2 regions of the Staphylococcus coagulans genome follow, and region 1 is predicted to be linked to the other one. Evidence: predicted binding sites of a transcription regulator. Region 1 holds the regulator's gene; the other holds the start of a gene.
What was found. The regulator LexA, encoded in region 1, represses DNA repair genes until DNA is damaged. The targets are predictions, from matches to a motif close to CGAACATATGTTCG.
Positions count from the first base shown of each region.

Region 2: the regulator LexA is predicted to act here: its motif matches at 9,617-9,630, upstream of uvrB (excinuclease ABC subunit UvrB).

Region 1 covers NZ_CP092966.1:1,534,653-1,546,568, reverse strand. Annotated here, with positions in the region: gene KM149_RS07430 (Cof-type HAD-IIB family hydrolase) at 1-195, shown strand, start outside; gene KM149_RS07425 (hypothetical protein) at 370-684, opposite strand; gene KM149_RS07420 (amino acid permease) at 916-2,370, opposite strand; gene rpmG (50S ribosomal protein L33) at 2,983-3,132, opposite strand; gene rpsN (30S ribosomal protein S14) at 3,306-3,575, shown strand; gene guaC (GMP reductase) at 3,655-4,632, shown strand; gene KM149_RS07400 (CAP domain-containing protein) at 4,641-5,654, shown strand; gene lexA (transcriptional repressor LexA) at 5,887-6,510, opposite strand; gene sosA (DNA damage-induced cell division inhibitor SosA) at 6,655-6,879, shown strand; gene KM149_RS07385 (DUF896 domain-containing protein) at 7,266-7,502, shown strand; gene tkt (transketolase) at 7,615-9,600, shown strand; gene KM149_RS07375 (YneF family protein) at 9,749-9,976, shown strand; gene KM149_RS07370 (CcdC family protein) at 10,721-11,188, shown strand; gene sbcD (exonuclease subunit SbcD) at 11,553-11,916, shown strand, end outside.
Region 2 covers NZ_CP092966.1:2,093,416-2,105,331, forward strand. Annotated here, with positions in the region: gene trxB (thioredoxin-disulfide reductase) at 1-119, opposite strand, end outside; gene KM149_RS10065 (tetratricopeptide repeat protein) at 183-1,622, opposite strand; gene KM149_RS10070 (acyltransferase) at 1,640-2,122, opposite strand; gene lgt (prolipoprotein diacylglyceryl transferase) at 2,123-2,959, opposite strand; gene hprK (HPr(Ser) kinase/phosphatase) at 2,959-3,900, opposite strand; gene KM149_RS10085 (SHOCT-like domain-containing protein) at 4,348-4,722, opposite strand; gene uvrA (excinuclease ABC subunit UvrA) at 4,726-7,569, opposite strand; gene uvrB (excinuclease ABC subunit UvrB) at 7,575-9,557, opposite strand; gene KM149_RS10100 (CsbA family protein) at 9,784-10,029, opposite strand; gene KM149_RS10105 (YfbR-like 5'-deoxynucleotidase) at 10,035-10,676, opposite strand; one part of gene prfB (peptide chain release factor 2) at 10,975-11,916, opposite strand, start outside.

The DNA.
Region 1 (11,916 bases):
CGGTTGGATATTGATGTGAATCATATTGTTGCTTTTGGTGATAGTGCCAATGATATAGAAATGTTTAAAACTGCCGGTACTGCAGTTGCAATGGATAACGCATCTGATGAAGTAAAAGAACAAGCAGATATGGTAACCAAAAGTAATGATGAGGATGGAATTCCATACGCGTTGGAGCAACTTATAAACAAATAAGCAATACTCGGACTCGTGAGATTTAATAGATTAAAGTCGTTTGTTGTTTTCATAAAAAAATTTAAAAAGCAACACAAGTCTTTAGATAACGATAAAACACATTGAAGATAAAGTGAAATTCAACTGTTATCGTTGTAACTTGTGTTGTTTTTTTTATGGAACAAATTGATGATGCTATTTTGCAGTATGTGTCCACTCGTGTTTGCCACGATGACGTTTAATATGGGCATACACTTGATCCGCTGTATAGTCTAAGTTCGTATAGACCGTAATTGTGAATGCAGATTGATTCGCTTCAAACTCAGAGTCTAAATATAATTCTTTTAAATGTTGAAATAAATTGTTCATCTGATCATGGGTTAAGCTACTATATTCTCTTAATGTGCGTTTTGCTAACTGCCCATTTTTATTTTCTAAAGCTTGAACGACGATGACAAAACGTTCATCCGGCTTTAAAACATCATCGAAAAGGTTTGTTTGACCGACCATACAATAACCACCTTTACAATTTATTAACTTAATTATACATTATTTACCGATTTATAGTAAATGGGAGATAAATAAGTTTTCACATCAATATAGGGCAGTTAAAAGAGATAGTGGGATAAAAAGAAACATGGAGCGTGACTTTTTAAGTCTCACTCCATGATAGTGTATGATGACTACTGAAAATAGTCATCGTGTATAGGTTGTAATACAAAAAAGTGATTAAAGTGATATTTACGATTCACGATAGGACTCATGCTCACTTAAATCTATTTCTTCAAGAGGAATCACTTTTGTTTTATTGATTGCTTTGTGTACGAAATAAACAACAATTAGCACAATAATAGGTAAAAAGCTTTGAAGTAATTTAGAAACTTCAAAATGAACAATAGCTTCTGCTGAGCTACCAAATATTAAGAACAACAAGATTGCAATAACGATAATAGGTCCCACAGGGAAGAATGGTGCTTTATATGCAAGTAGTTGATCAATATTTTTATTTTGTTTCTTAATTGCACGTCTCATTCGGATTTGTGCAATTAAACTTGAGCCCCATACAAATGTGACAAGTGCACCAATAATATTTAGCAACCCAATGACGCTTTTTGGATTGTAGTTGGCATAGAGAGTAACAATCGCAATAAAAACAAAAGTTGTAAATAAAGCATTTAAAGGTAATTTTGAGCGATGATGAATTTTGCCTAAAAATTGAGGTGCTTGCCCATGTTGACTTAATGAATAAAGCATACGACTTGTAGTAAAAACACCAGAGTTAGCTGCTGAAAGTAATGAAGTTAAAATGACCGCATTAATGACAGAAGCAGCAAAAGCAATACCTACTTTGTCGAATACAATAGTAAATGGACTTTGTGCAATTGACCCATTTTCGTTGAGTAATGTAGGATCAGTATAAGCTAAAATGGATGAAATGACAGCGATGGATAACACATAAAACAGTAAAATTCGCCAGAACACTTGTTTAATCGCTTTAGGCATAGATTCTCTCGGATTGTCAGATTCCCCTGCAGTTACCGCAACAACTTCAGTACCACCAACTGAAAATCCAGCAATTAACAGCACGCTTAAAAATCCTGAAATGCCTCCTACGAACGGTGCTTCTCCAACCGTAAAGTTTTTAAGACCATAGTAATGCCCACCTAGAATACCAAAAATCATTAAAATACCGAGTATTATGAAAATAATAATTGTAATGACTTTGATTAATGAGAGCCAAAACTCAGCTTCTCCAAAAGCTTTTACAGTGAATACATTAACTAAGAATAGTAATGTTAGAAAAAGCAAACTCCAAACAAGAGGTGAGAAGAAATGAAAGGTATCCCAATAACTAATTACATTAGATGCGACGATGACATCTACGCTTGTAACCAACGACCAGATAGTCCAATAAAGCCATCCCATCGTGAAACCAAGTGACGGATCAACAAAACGTGTTGCATAACTACTAAAAGCACCTGACACTGGATAAAATGTTGCCATTTCCCCGATTGATGACATTAAAAAGTACAACATAATACCTATAATTATGTACGCGAGAATGGCACCTCCTGGGCCAGCTTGTGCGATAACGCCACCGGTTGCTACAAACAATCCTGTTCCGATAGCGCCCCCAATGGCAATCATTGTGATATGCCTTGATTGGAGGGTTCTACTCAAATTCTTTTCTTCCATAAACAATTTCTCCTCATAATTTAGATTTTCATTTATTTTACTTCTAAAATAGTATAGTTTCAATAGGAATTTAAGACTTTAAAGTGATAAAAAATAAGGTTTTTAGAGATATACGTTCAGAGTGGCATATGACAAATAGCATGGATGGCGTTAAAGTTACGATTCAGTTTTACTTTTACAAAATTAAATATAGTAAATGAACATTTCATTCAATGGTTTAAATAAAATATGAGGAGCCTCAAAATTTAAAATGGTATGTATTACAAAATAAATGCATTATGAAGATAATTTGAAGTGACTCAATTGACTTAAGTAAGCCTTTAAGGCGCATAAAAAAAGTCAAATTACGTATTCACGTGTGTAACGTAATTTGACTGGTGTCGTATTTTAAATAAAAGATAGGTATCCTGCTCTACTATCAAACGAGCCTAGGACATAAATAATTCAACTCAAAATTAATAATCAAATCGTTTAAATATAGAATTCTCAATGAATGTCTAATTGCCTCGAAAATATGACAAGGCAATGACACTTGTGATTTAAGTTAAAGAAATGATAGATTCATTTTCTTTTATACTTTATAATCGTAGTGTTATGATATAAGCACTACGATTATTTAGTTTCTCTGTGTAAAGTATGTTTGTTTAATCTTGGGCAGTATTTCATCATTTCAATACGCTCAGGATTAGTTCGTTTGTTTTTAGTTGTGATATAGTTACGATCACCACATTCAGTACATGCTAAAGTAACGTTTACGCGCATGGGTAGGACCTCCTTTTCAAATTGAAACTATTACGATTTAATATTTTAGCATGTCACTCCATTTTTGCCAACTCTTTTTTACTTTTTTATATTTTAAAGGCTTGCGAATAGGGAAAAGAATGTGCTATGATGTAAAACGTAATAATTACGATTCAAAGGAGTTGTTCATATAAATGGCTAAGAAGTCTAAAATAGCTAAAGAGAAAAAAAGAGAAGAAATGGTCGCTAAATATGCTGAAATTAGAAGAGAATTAAAAGCAAAAGGTGACTATGAAGGTCTTAAAAAATTACCTAGAGACGCATCACCTACACGTTTAACTCGTAGATGTAAAGTTACAGGTCGTCCTCGAGGTGTTATGCGTAAATTTGAAATGTCTCGTATCGCATTTAGAGAACATGCACACAAAGGACAAATCCCTGGTGTTAAAAAATCAAGCTGGTAAAACCGATCTCCCTTTATTTACTTTGTTTCCTAAAGATAGTATATTATCATAGGAATAAATATATAAAGGGGCTTTTTTTATGAAAATTTTTGATTATGAAGATATACAACTCATCCCTAACAAAAGTGTAGTTAAAAGTCGTTCAGAAATCGATACTTCCATTCAATTTGGACCGAAGCGTTTTAAATTACCTGTTGTCCCAGCAAATATGCAAACCGTGATGAATGAATCATTGGCAGAGTGGTTTGCTCAAAATGATTACTTTTATATCATGCATAGATTTGATGAAGCAGCACGCCTGCCATTCGTTAAATCTATGCATGAAAAAGGATACTTTGCATCAATCTCAGTAGGTGTAAAACAAGGTGAATTTGATTTTATCAATCAATTAAAAGCAGAAGGTCTTTCTCCTGAGTATATTACAATCGATATTGCACACGGTCATTCAGATCAAGTTATTGAAATGATTCAGCATATTAAAAAACAATTGCCGAATGTATTTGTTATCGCAGGGAATGTGGGTACCCCTGAAGGTGTAAGAGAACTTGAAAATGCAGGTGCAGATGCTACAAAAGTAGGTATCGGTCCAGGTCGCGTGTGTATTACTAAAATTAAAACTGGTTTTGGTACGGGTGGATGGCAACTTGCAGCAGTGAATCACTGTAGTAAAGCAGCGCGTAAACCGATTATTGCAGATGGTGGTATTCGTACACATGGTGATATCGCCAAATCAATCCGTTTTGGTGCTTCAATGGTAATGATAGGGTCATTATTTGCTGCCCATGAAGAATCACCAGGGGAAACGGTTGAAATAGACGGTAAAACATACAAGGAATACTTTGGTAGTGCATCAGAATTTCAAAAAGGTGAACGTAAAAATGTTGAGGGTAAAAAAATGTTTGTCGAACATAAAGGTGCATTAAAAGATACCCTCACTGAAATGAAAGAAGACTTACAAAGTTCAATTTCATATGCAGGTGGAAAAGACATTGATGCGCTTAGAAAGGTAGACTACGTCATCGTTCGCAATTCTATTTTTAATGGTGACAGAGATTAAAGGAGCTGTTGATTATCCGTAAATTCCTTTTGTTTTTTCTTTTAGGATTGCTAATTATTCTTTTTGTCCCAATTCAACCGAGTACAGTAATATCTGATTTTGTAAAGCCAGCTAATGAAAAAATTGATCAACTCGTCGATGGCAAAACAAATGAAACCACGTTAAAAACACCAGAACAGCAAGTTTTTGCGATGAGAAATATTCAAATGAATATGACCAAAAAGCAAGTTGATGCAAAACTCGGGCAACCAGTTTCCAAAATAGGCAACGAATACGGTACGCGCTGGTATGTTTATCATCATGATTTTAATGAGTTTGTCATGGTCAGTTTTATCAATGATAAAGTACACGGGTTGTATACGAATCAAAATATGATTACTTCTAAAAATGGGATTAAATATGGAAGCCCTAAAGATTTTGTCCGTGAAAAACTAGGAACACCTGTAGATGAAATTAAAAAAGGTCATACCATTTATAAAAAAGAACAACAAGATTATGATATTTTTGATAAAGATGGTATCTACACGACTGTTTTCTATGATAAATATGACAACCATCAACTCATGGGGTTGATGCAAATCAGTCATACGATGGAATATAAATTAAATGCGCAGTACGCTGCCCCTTCAAAATTTTTGAGTGATAGTTTTGAAAAAGGTGATTATAACTTGTTAAATGCTACAAGAGTTCAAAAAGGCTTAAAGCCATTAGCTTATTCTGATTCTCTTGCGCAAACAGCTAGAAAACATAGTACTGATATGGCAAAAAATCATTACTTTGATCATAATGATTTAAGCGGTAAAACACCATTTGATCGTATTAAAGCTGATGGTCATCAATATCAAGTTGCTGCGGAAAACTTAGCATATGGTCAAACGAGTCCTATATATGCCCATCATGGATTAATGAATTCTAAAGGACATCGAAAAAATATATTAAATAGAAGTGTGAAAACAATAGGTATTGGTGTTGATTTTAATTCAGAGCGCCAACCGTTTTTCACCGAAAATTATATCGGGTAATGTTTGATGCTGAGATAAAGGGGAATAGCTTCTTTGGAAGTGATTAACAGTGAATATGATTTGGAAAAATGAAATTAATCAACAAAATAATCCCCCTTTAAATCAATCGGAAGATATTTTAGATCGTATTAAAAAATTACTCAATAAAAAATAAAAAAATAAAGCAAGCGACTAGTGAATGTGCTTCATTAAGTCGCTTGCTTTTTTTAGAAGGAGTGATCAAATGCCATTTTTACATTTCTCTGAATAAGCCAATAACTTTTCCGAGTACAGTGACATTATCTAAATAAATAGGTTCTAAACTACTGTTTTCTGGTTGAAGACGGTATCTATTTTTTTCTTTATAAAATCTTTTTACTGTAGCCTCATCTTCATCAGTCATAGCTACAATGATGTCGCCATTTTCAGCGATTGATTGGCTTCTAACAATAACTTTATCTCCGTCTAAAATACCAGCTTCAATCATACTCTCTCCGATAACATTTAGGATGAATATTTGGCCATTATGTGTTGAAGTGAAATGTTCTGGTAATGGATAGTATTCTTCAACGTTCTCAATAGCAGATATAGGTGTCCCTGCTGTGACCTTACCAATGACAGGCACATAGATAGTTTCTTCCATATTGACAGGTTCTCCCATGAGTTCATTCACAATTTCTATGGCACGAGGCTTAGTTGGATCTCGTCGAATATACCCTTTTTCTTCTAATCTAGATAAATGACCGTGCACAGTTGAGCTAGAAGCTAAACCAACTGCTTCACCGATTTCTCGAACACTCGGTGGATACCCTTTTGTTTGCACGACATGCTTTATAAATTCAAATATTTCGCTTTGTCTCTTTGTGAGTTCTCTCATTTCGCACACTCCTTCTTCGTTTGGTTTGAGGTTAGTATAACATATTGATGAAATAATCACAAACGTTTGTTCGTTTTGGTGTTGACATAGAACATTCGTTCTGTTAGAGTGTTAATACAAACAAACGTTCTAGGAGTGATAGTAATGATTCATGTTAAAATTTCAGAAATATACCTGTTTTTAACGGTATTTATCATATCTATACTACTTTTCTTTACATTCTTTGTATTAGCAAGCGATAGCAGTCATACAGAACAAACGTACGAAATGACAGATCACCAATTGAAAACAAACCAAACAGAAAAAGTTCAAAAACACGAACACATCGATACGAATCAGCCAGCGATTGCGACAACACTTGGCCGTTAATCAAAATCAACTTTTTCTGCGTACGAAATACTTTCAATCTCCATTTTTACTTCCAATTTTTTCCAATTAGATATCCCATATATTATGACACTTCGAAGTTTTCAGTCTCATTTGAACCTCGAGTCAAAATATGCTCGAGGTCAATTAGACTTGTAGACGAACTCTTGATAAGTTCAATAAATGTAAAAGACAACCTCTTTTTGAATTAGGCATTTTAATTTTTTAATAAATTGTTTCTTTCTATATGCCTATTTTCCACAAGATAAGAAAGTTTCGGCTAAAAAACGGACGCTATTCCACTTTAATTGTAATACAAGTTTAAGCGTTTGGTTTTATCCATTATATCTGTTATATTTTTGTAAAGAAAATGACGGAGGGAATTGATGATGTTTACTCAAGAAAAATTGAATCGAATCAATGAATTAGCTAATAAGAAAAAGCAAGAGGGCTTAACAGAAAGTGAAGCAAAAGAGCAATCACAATTAAGAAGTGAGTACTTAGAGATGTTTAGAAGTAGCTTCAAAAGCCAAATAGAGAACACTAAGGTCATTGATCCAGAGGGTAATGATGTTACACCTGAAAAACTTAAAGAAATCCAAAAGAAAAATCATTTACGTCACTAATTTAAAATTAGGCTTATATTTGGTGATTGGCGTGCTGATTTATTAGGCTTTATACTACCATTTCGGTTATAATGAAAATATGATGAGCATTCGAAAGGAAGGAAGTAATAATATGACAGAAACAAAAGATCAACTTGCGATTAATACATTACGTGGTTTAAGTATTGACGCCATCGAAAAAGCGAATTCAGGACACCCTGGATTACCAATGGGCGCAGCACCAATGGCTTATACTTTATGGACACGTCATTTGAATTTCAACCCTAATTCAAATGAATATTTCAACAGAGACCGTTTCATTTTATCAGCGGGTCATGGTTCAGCATTATTATACAGTTTGCTACATGTTTCAGGAAGCTTAGAATTAGAAGAGCTTAAACAATTCAGACAATGGGGTTCTAAAACACCGGGACATCCAGAATATCACCATACTAAAGGTGTAGAAATTACGACTGGTCCCCTAGGGCAAGGTTTTGCAATGTCTGTAGGTATGGCAATGGCTGAGAAACATTTGGCGGCTAAATTTAATAAAGATATCGAAGTAGTCAACCACTACACGTATGTTTTAGCTTCTGACGGAGATTTGATGGAAGGTATTTCTCATGAAGCGGCATCATTAGCAGGACATTTAAAACTAGATAAACTCATTACGCTTTATGATTCTAATAACATTTCTTTAGATGGTGAGACAAATAAATCATTTTCTGAAGATATTAAAAAACGTTTTGAGGCATATGGTTGGAACCATATACTTGTTAAAGATGGTAATGACGTAGAGGCTATCGACAAAGCCATTTCTGAAGCTAAACAACAAAATGGTCCGACAATCATTGAAGTTAAAACAATTATTGGTGAAGGTTCACCAAATAAATCAAATAGCAATTCTGTTCATGGTGCACCTTTAGGCGAAGAAGAACGTAAGCTTACATTTGAAAACTATCAATTAGACAGTTCTAAATATTTCCATGTTGACGAAGAAGTTTATGAAATTTTCAATTCAACAATGATTAAACGTGCCAATGAAAATGAAGATGAATGGAATAAAAAAGTTGAAGTCTACAGTCAACAATATCCTGAATTATACAAAGAGTTTAAAGACGCTTTAGAAGGCCGTTTACCTGAAGGTTATGAAGCTGAACTTCCAAAATTCGAATTAGGTCATAAAGGCGCTTCACGTGCAGATTCTGGAGATGTAATTCAAGCATTAAGTAAAGCTGTTCCAACATTATTTGGTGGTTCTGCTGACTTAGCTTCTTCAAATAAATCAAATGTAAAAGAAGAAACAGACTTCTCAGCTGAAAATGGCGAAGGTAAAAACGTATGGTTCGGTGTGCGTGAATTTGCGATGGCTGCTGCCGTTAATGGTATGGCTGCACATGGTGGTTTACATCCATACGGTGCAACATTCTTTGTATTTAGTGATTATTTAAAACCTGCTTTACGTTTAGCAGCAATAATGGGACTTCGTTCTACGTTTGTGTTTACACACGATTCAATCGCTGTTGGTGAAGATGGTCCTACACATGAACCAATCGAACAATTGGCAGGCTTAAGAGCAATTCCAAATCTTAACGTGATTCGTCCAGCTGATGGTAATGAAACACGTGTTGCTTGGAAAGTTGCTGTTGAATCAAACGGTATCCCAACTGCTTTAGTATTAACACGTCAAGGTTTACCAGTGTTAGATGTAGAAGAATCTGTAGTAGAAGAAGGCGTTAGAAAAGGTGCATATGTCGTTTATGAAAGTGAAAAAGCGCCTGAGTATGTTTTATTAGCTTCTGGTTCTGAAGTAAGTTTAACAGTTGAAGTTGCAAAAGCACTTGAAGAACAAGGTAAAGGTGTTCGTGTTGTTTCAATGCCAAACTGGAATGCATTTGCAGCGCAATCAAAAGCGTACCAAGACGAAATTTTATTACCACAAGTAGGAAAACGTGTTGCTGTTGAAATGGCATCATCACTCGGTTGGCATAAATATGTAGGTATGCATGGTCTTGTTGTAGGTATTGATCGTTACGGCGCAAGTGCACCTGGCGACTTAGTTGTCGAAAAATATGGTTTTACAAAAGAAAACATATTATCTGAAATTGAAAAGTTATAATTGATGATCGCATTTAAAAGTCGAGCTTGAATTGTTCAAAATTGAGCTCGGCTTTTCTTTTAGTTATTCATATAAGTTTGCTTTCATATCTTGAAAAGAATACATAATTTTAGTAAAATGCAAAAGGATACAGAAAGTGGGTGAAACTATGGCTACATGGTTAGCAATTTTATTAATTGTTATTGCACTTATCGGTGGATTAGTGGGGGGCTTTTTCTTAGCACGTAAATATATGATGGACTATTTAAAAAAGAACCCACCTATTAATGAAGAAATGTTGCGCATGATGATGATGCAAATGGGTCAAAAACCATCTCAAAAGAAAATTAATCAAATGATGACAATGATGAATAAAAACATGGACAAAAAAATGTAATGTCCATGATGTTGATAATAGCAAAGAGAAGTACGGTAATAAAAATCGTACTAAACTTTGCTATTTTTTTAAGTTAAAATAAAGAAGGACTTTAAGCGCATAGCCATACCAGACATTTGGTTTTATTTTAAGACAAGTGGCTTCCACTCTATTAACTGAAAGAGGTAGGGTCTATGTTATACCAAATTGAGTAATGGTGTACGTCCAGTTTATTCATATAGAAAGATTTTAAAATAAATGTGATCAAACTGTGGTTTAGTTTATTTTAATGGATAAGAGGAGGTGTGACATATATGATAGGTATCATACTCATTATTGTTATATCAACGATCGTGACCATTTATTTGGGGATAACAAAAGATGTGAATATTATCGCTTCAGTTGATGCGCAAAAGGTGCCTGCGCATTTAAAAACTAAATTGATTTATTTGTTTATAGTAATGTTATGGTTGACTAGTTTAAGTCTTATATTGACAATTGCTTTAATCGAAACACATCTTTTTATTAGTCTTATTTTGTTCGTGATAAGTTTATTATTGATGGTCTCTTTTTACATATATTATTATAAGATAAGTCAGTAGTTTCAATAAAAGGCATTGATAGACGTGTGTATAAGATGAGTTATGAAAAAGCACATGTTTAGAAGTGAAACCTTAAATAATGCGTCGAAGTAAGAAAATTAACGAATTTAAATGTCATGTGCTATACTATTGAGTATCGAATGAGAAATGAGGAGGATCAACATTGACGTATTTAGTATTATCGATTCTTATTGCATTTGTCATGGGGGCAGCGGTCATTGTAATTAGAATGAAAGCGCAAAAATATCCAGTGAATGAAAAGAAAATTCTTTTACCTCCTTTTTTTATGGCAACAGGTGCATTAATGTACGTCGTTCCCTATTTTAGACTTTCTAATTTTGAAATATTAGAGTCAGTTGTATTAGGTGTGATTTTTTCGAGTGTACTCATTATGACATCACACTTTGAAACAAAAGGGAGTCAAATCTATTTAAAAAAATCTAAAGCTTTCCCGCTTGTGCTCATCACGCTTCTATTAGTGAGAACAGTATTAAAAGTGTTTATAGGCAGTAATATTGATCCGGGTGAGTTAGCAGGTATGTTCTTTTTATTAGCTTTTAGTATGTTATTGCCATGGCGCCTTGCGATGTTACGTCGCTATCGCAAAATTAAGCACCAACTTGTACAATAAAGAGCATGTCATTAAAATGAAAAGTTTCATTTATGTATAGTAAGTGTCGTTTGTTTTAATAAAAAATGCTTGAAGTTTAGCGATATATTCATGCATCGTTGAATCGCTATTATTTATAAACTAACCGTCGTGGATTGAGTTGAATGTTTCAGCCTCAATCCATTTTTTAATCATAATCAATATGCTGGAGTGGGATAATGAAATCTATTGATATCGATCTCATTCTTTTTTTAGGTTTATTGAGTTAAAGCGAGTACATTGATATCATCGTTAAATGATGAAATGATAAATTAGAATTGGACGCTTGAAATCCAATAAAAACACCTATACAATAATAACGAACGTTTGTTCTGAGGTGATGAATATGAAAATAATACATACCGCGGATTGGCATTTAGGAAAAGTATTAAATGGCCATTCATTTTTGGAAGATCAACAGTATATTGTAGATCAATTGATAGAAGTGCTTATAAAAGAAAAACCAGATTTACTTGTTATAGCTGGTGATATCTATGATACAACATACCCTAATAAGTATGTGATTAGACTAATGGAAAATACTATCGCAAAGATAAATCTAGATTTACGAATTCCTATTGTCATGATTAATGGCAACCATGATGGTAAAGAGCGTCTACGTTATGGCGCCTCATGGTTTCAGCACAATCAACTCTACATTGCTACAGAATTAGAGCAGTGCTTAACGCCCTACATATTTGATGATGTTG
Region 2 (11,916 bases), 560 kb from region 1:
GGCACACCGCGTTCAATCATAACTGTTTTTAAATTCGCACGTGAAGCATATACCGCAGCTGTCATACCTGCTGGGCCTGCACCGATGATTGCAACATCATATCTTACTTGTTCTGACATGATTCGTTCCTCCTCTTAATTTCATCATAAGAATTTTACAACATTTAAATACGAGACTCAAACTTATATGCTCAACAACCAATTGAGCGCAATTTCAAACGTTTCTGGACACACGTCAAATAGTTCAATGACCTCTTGTCGATGTAATGATTGTACGCCAGCATTAAAATACAAATAGGTAACTGCCGCAACATATGCATTTACTTCATCAACATTTATCCTTTCCACCGATAAGCTATCTGCATAATTGATCCAACTTAAAAATAATGCGTCATCACCTTTAGTTTTAGGTAGATGATAAAGCTTTTCCATTCCTTTGTGTATAAAGTGTAACTTTGTGAGCTGTAAGTTTTGTATTAAATAGGAAAGATAGAGTTTCTCATAATCTCCTAATGTTTCTAGTATATCCCATACATCTTTCGTCATTAAAACCTCTTTACCATTTAATTGATTCAATAAAAAGAGCCCATAAAGACGTTCATGCTGATCCTCACTGGTCAATAGCGGTTCAATATGACAGTTAAAGTACTGTCTACTTTCATCCACGACCCAAGGGGGAAAACCAGGATTCGCTTTAAGAAATTGTGTCAATGCTTGCCAAAAATATTCACTTTGTTCAATATGACCCAGGTAATAATAATTATATGAAAGTGCATGAAAAAGCTGGAAAGTTTGAAATTTTCCTCTTCGGTGGAGCGGTAAGAGTAAATATTGCGATGCTTGATATTGCTTTAAATAGCTTAAAACGATCCCCAATTTAAAAGATTCTTCATCGTTAATTGGAACGACTTTATTGAGTAGTTTGAGATAGTGATTAAACAGTGTTTGTTCATTCATATTGTACAACAATAAAGTATAGTGACATAAAGCATGGACATCTGAAGCGTCTTCTTTCAAAAGCCGTTCAAACATTTCTTTTGCAATCGTGTTCTCGTTTAGATAGAGATAGCACATGGCAAGTAAATTTCGAATGAGGCGATTTTCTTGAATCACTTCATCTTGACGTAATATGTACGCTCTTGCATCTAACAAGCGCCCTTGTCCAAACAAATATTGAAAAATAACTTGTGTTACAAACAATTGGCTTTCTAATTCAAGCTCATTTTCGCCACTAAATGAAACTTCAAACATACTCTCAAGTTCTTCGCGGTAGTCTTCATCTTCCGCAATAAACGCATAGCTCAAACCAAATAAATAGGCTTTATTGGGTTCATTTAAATCAATATTTAATTGACTAAGTTCATAATAAGAGGCTTCGAGTTCAGAGCCTTTACTGATTTCTTCGTAATAAATAGCTTCTGCCTTGCTTGGTGCATTTAATTTGATTAAGCAAGTTGCAAGTTGTTGCTTCGCCTCAAAATGATCAGGTGACAATTCTAACACTTTTTCTAAATAGCGCTGTGCTTTTACATAATCTTGCTGTTGCATTTTCTGTTGTGCCAAACGTTCATAAACAGAAACATCAGACCACAACTGTATAATATTATTCTTTTGTGTCATCATTGCCACCTCTCTTTCTCTCATTGTTCTTTTATTTGAATCGGATTGCCATATGCAATGACATCATTGGGTATATCTTTTGAAACAACACTGCCTGCACCAATTTTAGCGCGCGCGCCAATTTTAACACCGGGAAGAACTGTAACATTGGCTCCAATCATCGTATCGTCACCAATTTCAATCTCTCCTACTCTTAGTGCATCGGTCAAAAATTCATGTGTCAGTAGTGTTGTATTATAACCAATAATGACATTTTTGCCTATTCTTATTTTTTCAGGATAAAAAATATCAGGTGTCACTTTGAAAGCAATCGCCGTATATTGACCGACTGTCATCTTCAAAATATGTCGATAGAGCCAGCGTTTGAATTTCAAACTCGGTACAAATCGCGCCAGTTCAATAATTAGTGTATTTTTAAATAATTTTGTAAAACTTCGATAGTCATACATGTGCCAAAGCGCATTATGCATTTTGGTCGGAATGACGGTTAAGCGTCTTTTCATTTAACGTGACCCTTTCTTTTCCCAAGGCCAATTTAAAACACCCACTTCCTGATACAACGGTGCTTTGGATTTAAATCGTCTCCATATAAACAGTGTTATCCCGATCACAATCGCGATAATAGAGACAAGCTGTGCAATTCGAATCGTCTCTGTTAACATCAAGCTATCTGTTCGCAAGCCTTCGATATAGAAACGGCCAATCGAGTACCAAATTAAATACGTAAAAAATGTTTCGCCAACACGAAGACGTCGACGCAAAAGAATTAAAACGATAAAACCAATCACATTCCATATGGATTCATATAAAAAAGTAGGGTGATAATAAATACCACCAATTTTCATATTCTCAATTATGAATTGTGGTAAATGCAATTGTTCCAAAAAGGCACGACTAACTGGTCCACCATGAGCCTCATGGTTCATGAAATTTCCCCAGCGTCCAATCCCTTGCGCCAATATAATACTAGGTGCAACGATATCACCGAGTTGTAAAGGATGCCAATTTTTGCGATAACAATAATACATCCCCATGGCAAACGCACCAATTAAGCCACCGTGGATGGCAATTCCTCCACGCCAGATCATGATAATCTCTGCGGGGTTTTGTAAGTAATAATCCAAGTGGAATAAAACAAAATAGAGTCGCGCAGTAATGATAGCGACAATGACGCAGACAATTAAAATATTAATTAAATCGTCTTCTTTAAAGCCCACTTTTTGTGCACTTTTTTGTGCGAACCAATAACCAATTAATATTGCAGTTGCTATAATAATCCCATACCACTTGATTTGCAATCCACCTAGATCAATTGCTACAGGGTTGATGTAACCAATCATCATTCTTTATCTCCTTTTTGATGTGTACTATTTCTTAATATTTCAGCATTTAAACGTTCATTAAATTCTTCTGCTGTGTTAATGCCCATAATATTGAGTCGATAATTCATTGCGGCTACTTCAATAATGACAGCCACGTTTCTTCCTGGTCGAACTGGGACTGTTTTTTTAGTAATTTCCGTATCCAAAATTTTAAGCGTCTCGTGATTCAATCCAACGCGATCATATAATTTGTTTTGATCCCACGTTTCAAGATTGATATTCAGCCGTATGCGTTTTTGCGTCAAGATAGAACCTGCGCCAAAAAGCGTCATCACGTTAATAATTCCTAGCCCTCTTATTTCTAGTAAATGCTCAATAATTTTAGGCGGCTTACCAATCAATTCGTTTTTATTGATTTCTTTAATTTCTACATTATCGTCTGCGACTAGACGATGACCACGCTTCACAAGTTCTAAAGCTGTTTCACTTTTACCTATGCCTGAATCTCCAGTAATTAATACACCAATCCCATACACGTCTACCAGTACACCATGTAATGCTGTAGAATTTGCTAATTCGTGCTCAAGATAAGAAGTGAGACGTCCCATGACACGTGTCGTGGCTTCGTCCACATAAATGAGTGGTGTATCTAACGCTTTGGAAGCTTCTAACAATTCCTCAGGCGCTTCAAGCCCTCTCGTGATAATGATTGCTGGTGTTTCTGGACGACAAAGCTTTCTCATCCGCCCTTGTCTATCCTCATCTGGCAATAAATTATAAAACGAAAGTTCTGTTGTACCTAATAGTTGAATTCGATTCGAAGCATAATGTGAGAAATAGCCCGCCATCTCTAAACCAGGTCTAGAGATATCTGTATTATGAATAGGTCGGTTTAAACCTGCTTCACCAGCTATCACTTTCAAATTAAATCGCTTTACCAAATCTTGAGTTGTTAACATGTCAGTCACCTCAGTATTCACTCTATCTCTCGTTAATCATCATATAGAAAGACGTAAAATAACAGTCCTATTGCGAGACTGATTTCATACGCTCAGTTAAACACGATTCTTTTTAACACAGTTCAATACGATGGACTGTGCCTATCGTTGTTAATTATGTCCTATATTATACATGAAATGCGAAAGAAAGAGATGTATTTCATTATAAAAAAACTTTTACATTCGTCTTAACTCGTTGTGTCTCATCTATTAAAAGCGGTTCACCCTACTCAATGACCCTATTCATTTTAACATTTTTACTATTTAAGAAGGAACATCTGCCACTAGACAGAAAAAAAGTCCCCAAAATTCAAAAATCACATGAATTTTAGGGACGCATATAAGAACAATCTCTACACTATAATATAAGTACGAAATCACAATGATAATCTTTTAAATAAAGGGCATTTACTTTTCTTTATTTAATCGATCTGTCACTTCTTTTAATGTTTTTTCAAATTGTTTTAAAGGATCGATAGGGTGTGCTTCTTTATTTTGCTTTGCTTGTTCGCGCTGTTGATTTACATATTCAACGCCTTGACGTAGTGTTTCACTAACATTTTCAAATGTGTCGCGGACAAAGTCTTCTACTGATGATTTAAAATCGCTGTCTACGCTTGTATCATCAGCTTTCGCTTCGCTTTTTTGAGTATCTGAATGGTTCGTTTGCGCTTGTGCTGTCGTTGTGTCTGTAGCCATTGCATCTAAAAGTATTGCTGCTTCTTCTACTGAAATCTTTCCATCTTGTAGTAATTCTAACACTTTGATTTTTGCTTCTTTCATTTACTAGCCCTCCTGTCGCGCTTTATCACGTGCCAATATTTCTTTCAAATAACGTCCAGTGTATGAAGTTGGATGTGCGGCAATCTCTTCAGGTGTCCCTGTTGCTAGGATTGTCCCGCCACCTTCACCACCTTCTGGCCCTAAGTCAATTAAATGGTCAGCAGTTTTAATGACATCAAGGTTATGTTCAATAATAACGACTGTATCACCATTGTCAACAAGTCGATTTAAAACTTTTAATAATCGACTAATATCGTCAACATGTAAACCTGTTGTTGGCTCATCTAAAATATAAATTGAACGTCCAGTTGAACGTTTATGCAATTCAGATGCGAGTTTCACACGTTGTGCTTCACCACCCGAAAGCGTTGTTGCCGGTTGACCTAACGTAATATAACCTAAACCTACATCCACAAGCGTCTGTAATTTACGTTTGATTTTAGGGATATTTTCAAAGAAATGGACCGCGTCTTCAACTGTCATCTCTAAAACGTCAGAAATGTTTTTACCTTTATATGTGACTTCTAAAGTTTCGCGATTATAACGTTTCCCTCCACATACTTCACATGGCACATAAACATCTGGTAAAAAATGCATTTCAATTTTGATAATACCGTCACCTTTACATGCTTCACAACGTCCGCCTTTCACATTAAAGCTAAAACGTCCTTTTTGATAACCTCGTACCTTTGCTTCGTTTGTTGAGGCAAAAACATCTCGTATATCATCAAAAACACCTGTATATGTGGCTGGATTAGATCTTGGCGTACGACCAATAGGCGACTGATCAATATCTATAATTTTATCAATCTCTTCAATGCCTGTAATTTCATCATGTGCCCCAGGTCTCACTTTTGATTTGTTGATTGCTTTAGCAAGAGATTTATACAATACTTCGTTAACAAGCGAACTTTTTCCAGAACCTGAAACCCCAGTTACCACATTCATAACAGACAGTGGAAAATCGACATCTACACCTTTAAGGTTGTTACTTCTTGCGCCTTTTACCGAGATTTTACGGTTGGTTTTTTCTCGACGATGTTCAGGAACAGGAATAAACTTTTTACCACTCAAATATTGACCTGTCAGTGATCTTTTATCTCGCATCACTTGTTTAGGTGTACCACTAGAAACAACATGGCCCCCATGATCACCTGCACCCGGTCCGATATCGACAAGGTAGTCCGCTTCAATCATCGTATCTTCATCATGTTCGACAACAATTAATGTATTTCCTAAATCGCGCATTTCTTTTAGCGTATTGATGAGACGATCGTTATCACGCTGATGCAAACCAATGGAAGGTTCATCAAGTACATAAAGGACACCAGAAAGACGTGAACCGATTTGAGTTGCCAAACGTATGCGTTGCGCTTCTCCTCCTGACAATGTTCCTGATGCACGATTCAACGTTAAATAATCCAAACCTACGTTATTCAAAAAGGATAAACGAGATGTAATCTCTTTTAAAATTAAACGCGCAATTTGGGCATCTTGATCTGATAATTCGATATTTTCATAGTAATCAAGCGCTTCTTTTATAGATTGTTCAACGACTTCACCAATATTTTTTCCAGCAACATAAACTGAAAGTGCTTCTCGACTTAATCTTTGTCCATGACATGTTTCACAAGGTTGTTCTGCCATATATTTTTGCATCATTTCACGGACATATTCTGAAGGCGATTCATGGTAACGGCGCTCAATATTCGGAATGACACCTTCAAACGGCATCGTACGTGTACGCTGTTGTCCATTTTTAGATTGGAATGAGAAAGTTATCTCTTTATCCCCAGAGCCGTGCAAAATAATGCTTTTTTGTCGATCAGTTAATTTTTTATAAGGTTTATCCATATTGATTTTATAAACTTCACACACACGTTTTAATAACGTTGGATAAAAATCTGAACTCGTTGGCTCCCATGGGACAATCGCCCCTTCATTAAGGGATTTGTCTTTGTCAGGAACAACTAAATCAATATCCACGGTTAATTTAGTTCCTAAACCATCACAAGTCGGACATGCGCCAAACGGACTGTTAAAACTGAACATTCTTGGTTCAAGCTCACCAATCGAAAAACCACATATTGGACATGCATGTTTTTCAGAAAACTCAAGTTGGTCTCCATCAATTACATCGACAACAAGACGGCCATCTGCAAGTTCTAATACGGTTTCAATTGAATCAGCCAGACGTGTTTCAATACCTGGTTTGACTACTAAACGATCGACAACAATTTCAATGGTATGGTTTTTATTTTTATCAAGTTCTGGCACTTGTGTCACGTCCATAATCTCGCCATCAACACGGACACGCACATATCCCTTTTTACTAATATCATTCAATAATTTTTCGTGCGTTCCTTTACGATGATTAACGACAGGTGCCATTAATTGGATTTTTGTCCGTTCTTCTAACGCCATAATTCTATCCGTCATTTGTTGTACAGTCTGTGATTGTATCTCAATACCATGATTTGGACAATAAGGTTTGCCGATACGTGCATATAACAAACGAATATAATCATAAATTTCAGTTACCGTAGCTACTGTAGAACGTGGATTTTTACTCGTTGTTTTTTGGTCTATTGATATTGCAGGTGACAAGCCTTCTATTGTATCCACATCGGGCTTGTCCATTTGACCTAAAAATTGACGTGCATATGCACTTAATGATTCTACGTATCGACGTTGCCCCTCAGCATAAATCGTATCAAAAGCCAATGAGGATTTACCTGATCCAGATAAACCCGTCATCACTATCAATTTTTGTTTAGGTAATTCAATATCAACATTTTTTAAATTGTGGGCGCGCGCCCCTTTCACAACAATCGCCGGTTCTTTCATGCTTTTCACCCTTCTGATTTTAGTTCGAATAATAAATCTCTTAATTCTGTTGCTTTTTCGAAATCCAGTGCTTTTGCTGCTTCTTTCATTTCTTTTTCGACATTTTCTATCGTTTTTTGACGCTCTTTTTTCGTCATTTTCTTCGGCACTTCTGTACGTGCATCTTCATTTGTCTCATCAGATTCCACAGTCGCACTAATCACATCATGAATTTGCTTATTAATTGTTTGAGGCACTATGCCGTGTGCTTCGTTGTAAGCCATTTGAATTTCACGACGTCGTTCGGTTTCATCGATTGCGACTTGCATAGAGTCAGTGATTTTATCAGCATACATGATAACTTCACCTTTATCATTTCGTGCTGCACGACCAATCGTTTGAATAAGGGAACGTTCAGAACGTAAAAAGCCCTCTTTATCAGCATCTAAAATCACAACTAAAGAAACTTCCGGTATATCTAAACCTTCACGCAACAGGTTGATACCAATTAATACATCAAATGTTCCCATTCTTAAATCTCGAATGATTTCTATACGTTCAAGCGTTTTAATTTCTGAGTGAAGGTAATTAACTTTAACACCTGCTTCTTTAAGATATGTGGTTAAGTCTTCACTCATTTTTTTCGTTAATGTCGTAATTAAGACACGTTCATTACGCTCTGTGCGTTCCTGAATTTCACTTAATAGGTCGTCGATTTGGTTTTTCGTAGGTCGTACTTCAATTTTAGGATCCAATAAGCCTGTAGGTCGAATAATTTGTTCTACCATTTCGTTAGTATGTTCAATCTCGTAAGGTCCTGGTGTTGCCGAAACATATACGAGTTGCTTCGTTTTTTCTTCAAATTCTTCAAATTTTAATGGTCTATTGTCTAACGCACTTGGTAGACGAAAGCCATGCTCAACCAGTACCTTTTTACGTGCTTGGTCACCATTATACATACCCCGTATTTGTGGTAAAGTCACATGTGATTCATCAATCATCACTAGCCAATCGTCACCGAAATAGTCTAGCAACGTATACGGCGTCGAACCTAAAGGTCTTAATGTTAAGTGGACAGAGTAATTTTCAATCCCTGAAGTGAATCCCATTTCTCGCATCATTTCTAAATCATAATTAGTACGTTGTTCTAAACGTTGTGCCTCTAAAAGCTTGTTTTCACTTCTTAAATATTCAAGTTGTGTTTCAAGTTCTTTTTCAATTCTTTCGATTGCAATTTTCATTTTTTCTTCACGTGTTACGAAGTGTGATGCAGGGAACAACGCAAAATGTTCTCGTTCTCTAAGGACTTCCCCAGTTAAATAATTAATCTCGCTAATTCGATCAATTTCATCACCAAAAAATTCAACCCGAATACATAATTCATCACGTGAAGCCGGAAATATCTCAACAACGTCTCCTCGCACTCTGAAAGTTCCCCGTTTAAAATCAATATCGTTACGTGTATACTGCACATCAACAAGCTTTCTCAATAAATCACTGCGGTCCATTTCCATACCGACACGAATACTTACTACTAAGTCACGATATTCATCCGGATTCCCTAAACCATAAATACAGCTTACACTTGCAATAATAATGACATCATCTCTTTCAAATAACGCACTTGTCGCAGAGTGACGCAGTTGATCAATTTCGTCATTAATAGATGCGTCTTTTTCTATAAATGTGTCAGTAGATGGAACATACGCCTCAGGTTGATAATAATCATAATAACTCACAAAATACTCTACTCTGTTCTCAGGAAAGAAGGCTTTAAATTCACTGTAGAGTTGTCCTGCGAGCGTTTTATTGTGAGCAATAATTAATGTTGGTTTCCCTACCTCTTTTATCACATTACTCATTGTAAAGGTTTTACCTGTCCCAGTAGCCCCTAACAATGTTTGATGGCGCTTTCCTTCCTTAATCCCTTTCACAAGCGCCTCTATTGCTTTAGGTTGATCACCTTGTGGATCAAATTTTGAAGCAATTTTAAAATCATGATGCTCCATCCCTGTTCGCCTCCTATCAACTTAATACTCATATTTTAACAGAATACAATTAAAAAATACAAACATTTGTTCGTAATGCGTGATTGTGCTTGCGCTATGTTTTAACATGTCAAAAAGGAGCGTATCTGATTGCAATGTCTTGCTTTTCAGATTCACTCCTGGTGAAAAATATTTATTTTTATAACCATTCTAAATATAACAATTGTAATATAAATACTTTTAAATGTTATATTCCATTGTCATCATCATGCTCAGTCCGGTGTTTCTCTAAGTAATCCATAATGAGATATCCTACTAGCAATGAGACAACATCTAAAAAAATAATCCATTCATTATGAAAAAAGCCCTTGTAGACGGAAGCCCCTATAACTACAAGTGTAATGAGAGTCCCAATCCATTTACTTCTCGTTATCGTACTGAAAAGAACAACAAGTACACATGGAAAAAAAGCGGCTAATATATACCAGATCAATCCAATCACATCTTTCTTTTATTAAGGATATGCATTGTTGTTTCTCTTAATTCAGTTTTAGGGATAAATCTTTCTGTTAACATTTCAGGAATAATATGTTCTATGAAATCTTGAACTGAATACAAATGATCAAATTGCATGATGGTTTCGAGACTCATTTCGTAAATTTCGAAAAATAGTGGTTCAGGGTTTCGTTTTTGAATTTCTCCAAACGTTTCATACAATAAGTCAATTTTATCAGCTACTGACAAAATTTGTCCTTCTAATGAATCATCTTTCCCTTCTTGTAATCGGCGCCGATATATATCTTGATACTTTTCTGGAATTTCTTCCTTAATAAAAGTATCAACCATTTCTTCCTCAACCTGTGAAAAAAGTTTTTTTAACTCACCGCTTGCATACTTTACAGGTGTTTTAATATCACCTGTAAAAACCTCTGCAAAGTCATGATTTAATGCTTTTTCATATAAACTTTTCCAATCCACTGTTTTCCCGTGATACTCTTCAACAGTGCCTAAGTATTGGGCGATTTTTGTTACTTTAAATGAATGTGCCGCTACATTATGCTCAAAATATTTAAACTTTCCCGGTAAACGAATTAGTTTTTCTAAATCTGATAATCTTTTAAAATATTGATGGACGCCCATAGCCAACCTCCTCTAAAATCAATTAAGCGCATGCAAGCTATTTGTTGATTATATTAACACATTTATATTGAATTTTTCACTTGTTTTTACAGGTTTCACTGATATTTAACAAAAATGAATACAATTTAAAATAATTCTTTTCGCGAAGCCTTAAAGCCTAAAATACAAACGAGCTGACACGCCATCAATATCAGTTTTTTAGCGTTTTTAATTTGAAAAACATGTATAAAAAAGGAACGAAAGATGAATTCTATATCACATCATAGAATTCATCTTTCGTTCCTTATTTTGATACAACTTAATGCATGAGATGTCTTAAATAAGCCTCTATAAATGGACTAATATCGCCATCCATCACTGCATTGACATTGCCTGTTTCTTCATTTGTTCGATGATCTTTTACCATGGAATACGGATGGAATACATAAGATCGAATTTGGCTTCCCCATCCAATTTCTTTTTGTTCACCACGAATAGCTGCTAACTCTTGTTCTTTTTGCTCGAGTTCAAGTTGATATAGCTTTGCTTTTAACATTTTCATCGCAGCTTCTCTGTTTTTAATTTGTGAACGCTCATTTTGGTTGTTCACAACGATGCCAGTTGGATGGTGTGTAATACGAATGGCAGACTCTGTTTTATTAATATGTTGTCCACCTGCACCAGAAGCACGGAAAGTATCTACGGAAATGTCATCAGGATTGATTTCAATTTCAATTTTTTCGTTGTTGAATTCAGGTATTACATCACAAGATGCGAAAGACGTATGACGTCGGCCCGAAGAATCGAAAGGCGAAATACGTACTAAACGATGAACACCTTTTTCAGCTTTCAAATAGCCATAAGCATTATGACCTTTCACAAGCATGGTAACGCTTTTGACACCCGCCTCATCACCCGCTTGGTAGTCTACAATCTCCGTTTTGAATCCTTGTTGCTCACAAAAACGCTGGTACATGCGTAACAACATATTGGTCCAATCTTGAGACTCTGTTCCACCTGCACCGGGGTGCAACTCTATAATTGCGTTATTTGCATCATGTTCACCATTAAGTAAGAGTTGCAACTCAAAATGATTGAGCTTCTCTTCAAAGTCGATGACTTCAGCTTCTACATCTTGCTTGATATCTTCATCATATTCGTCTTGCAATAGCTCAACGGTTGCTTCCATATTTTCAATCATTTCTGCGACTTCGTAATAGTCTTGAACTACTGACTTTAACGCATTATTTTTATCGATGAT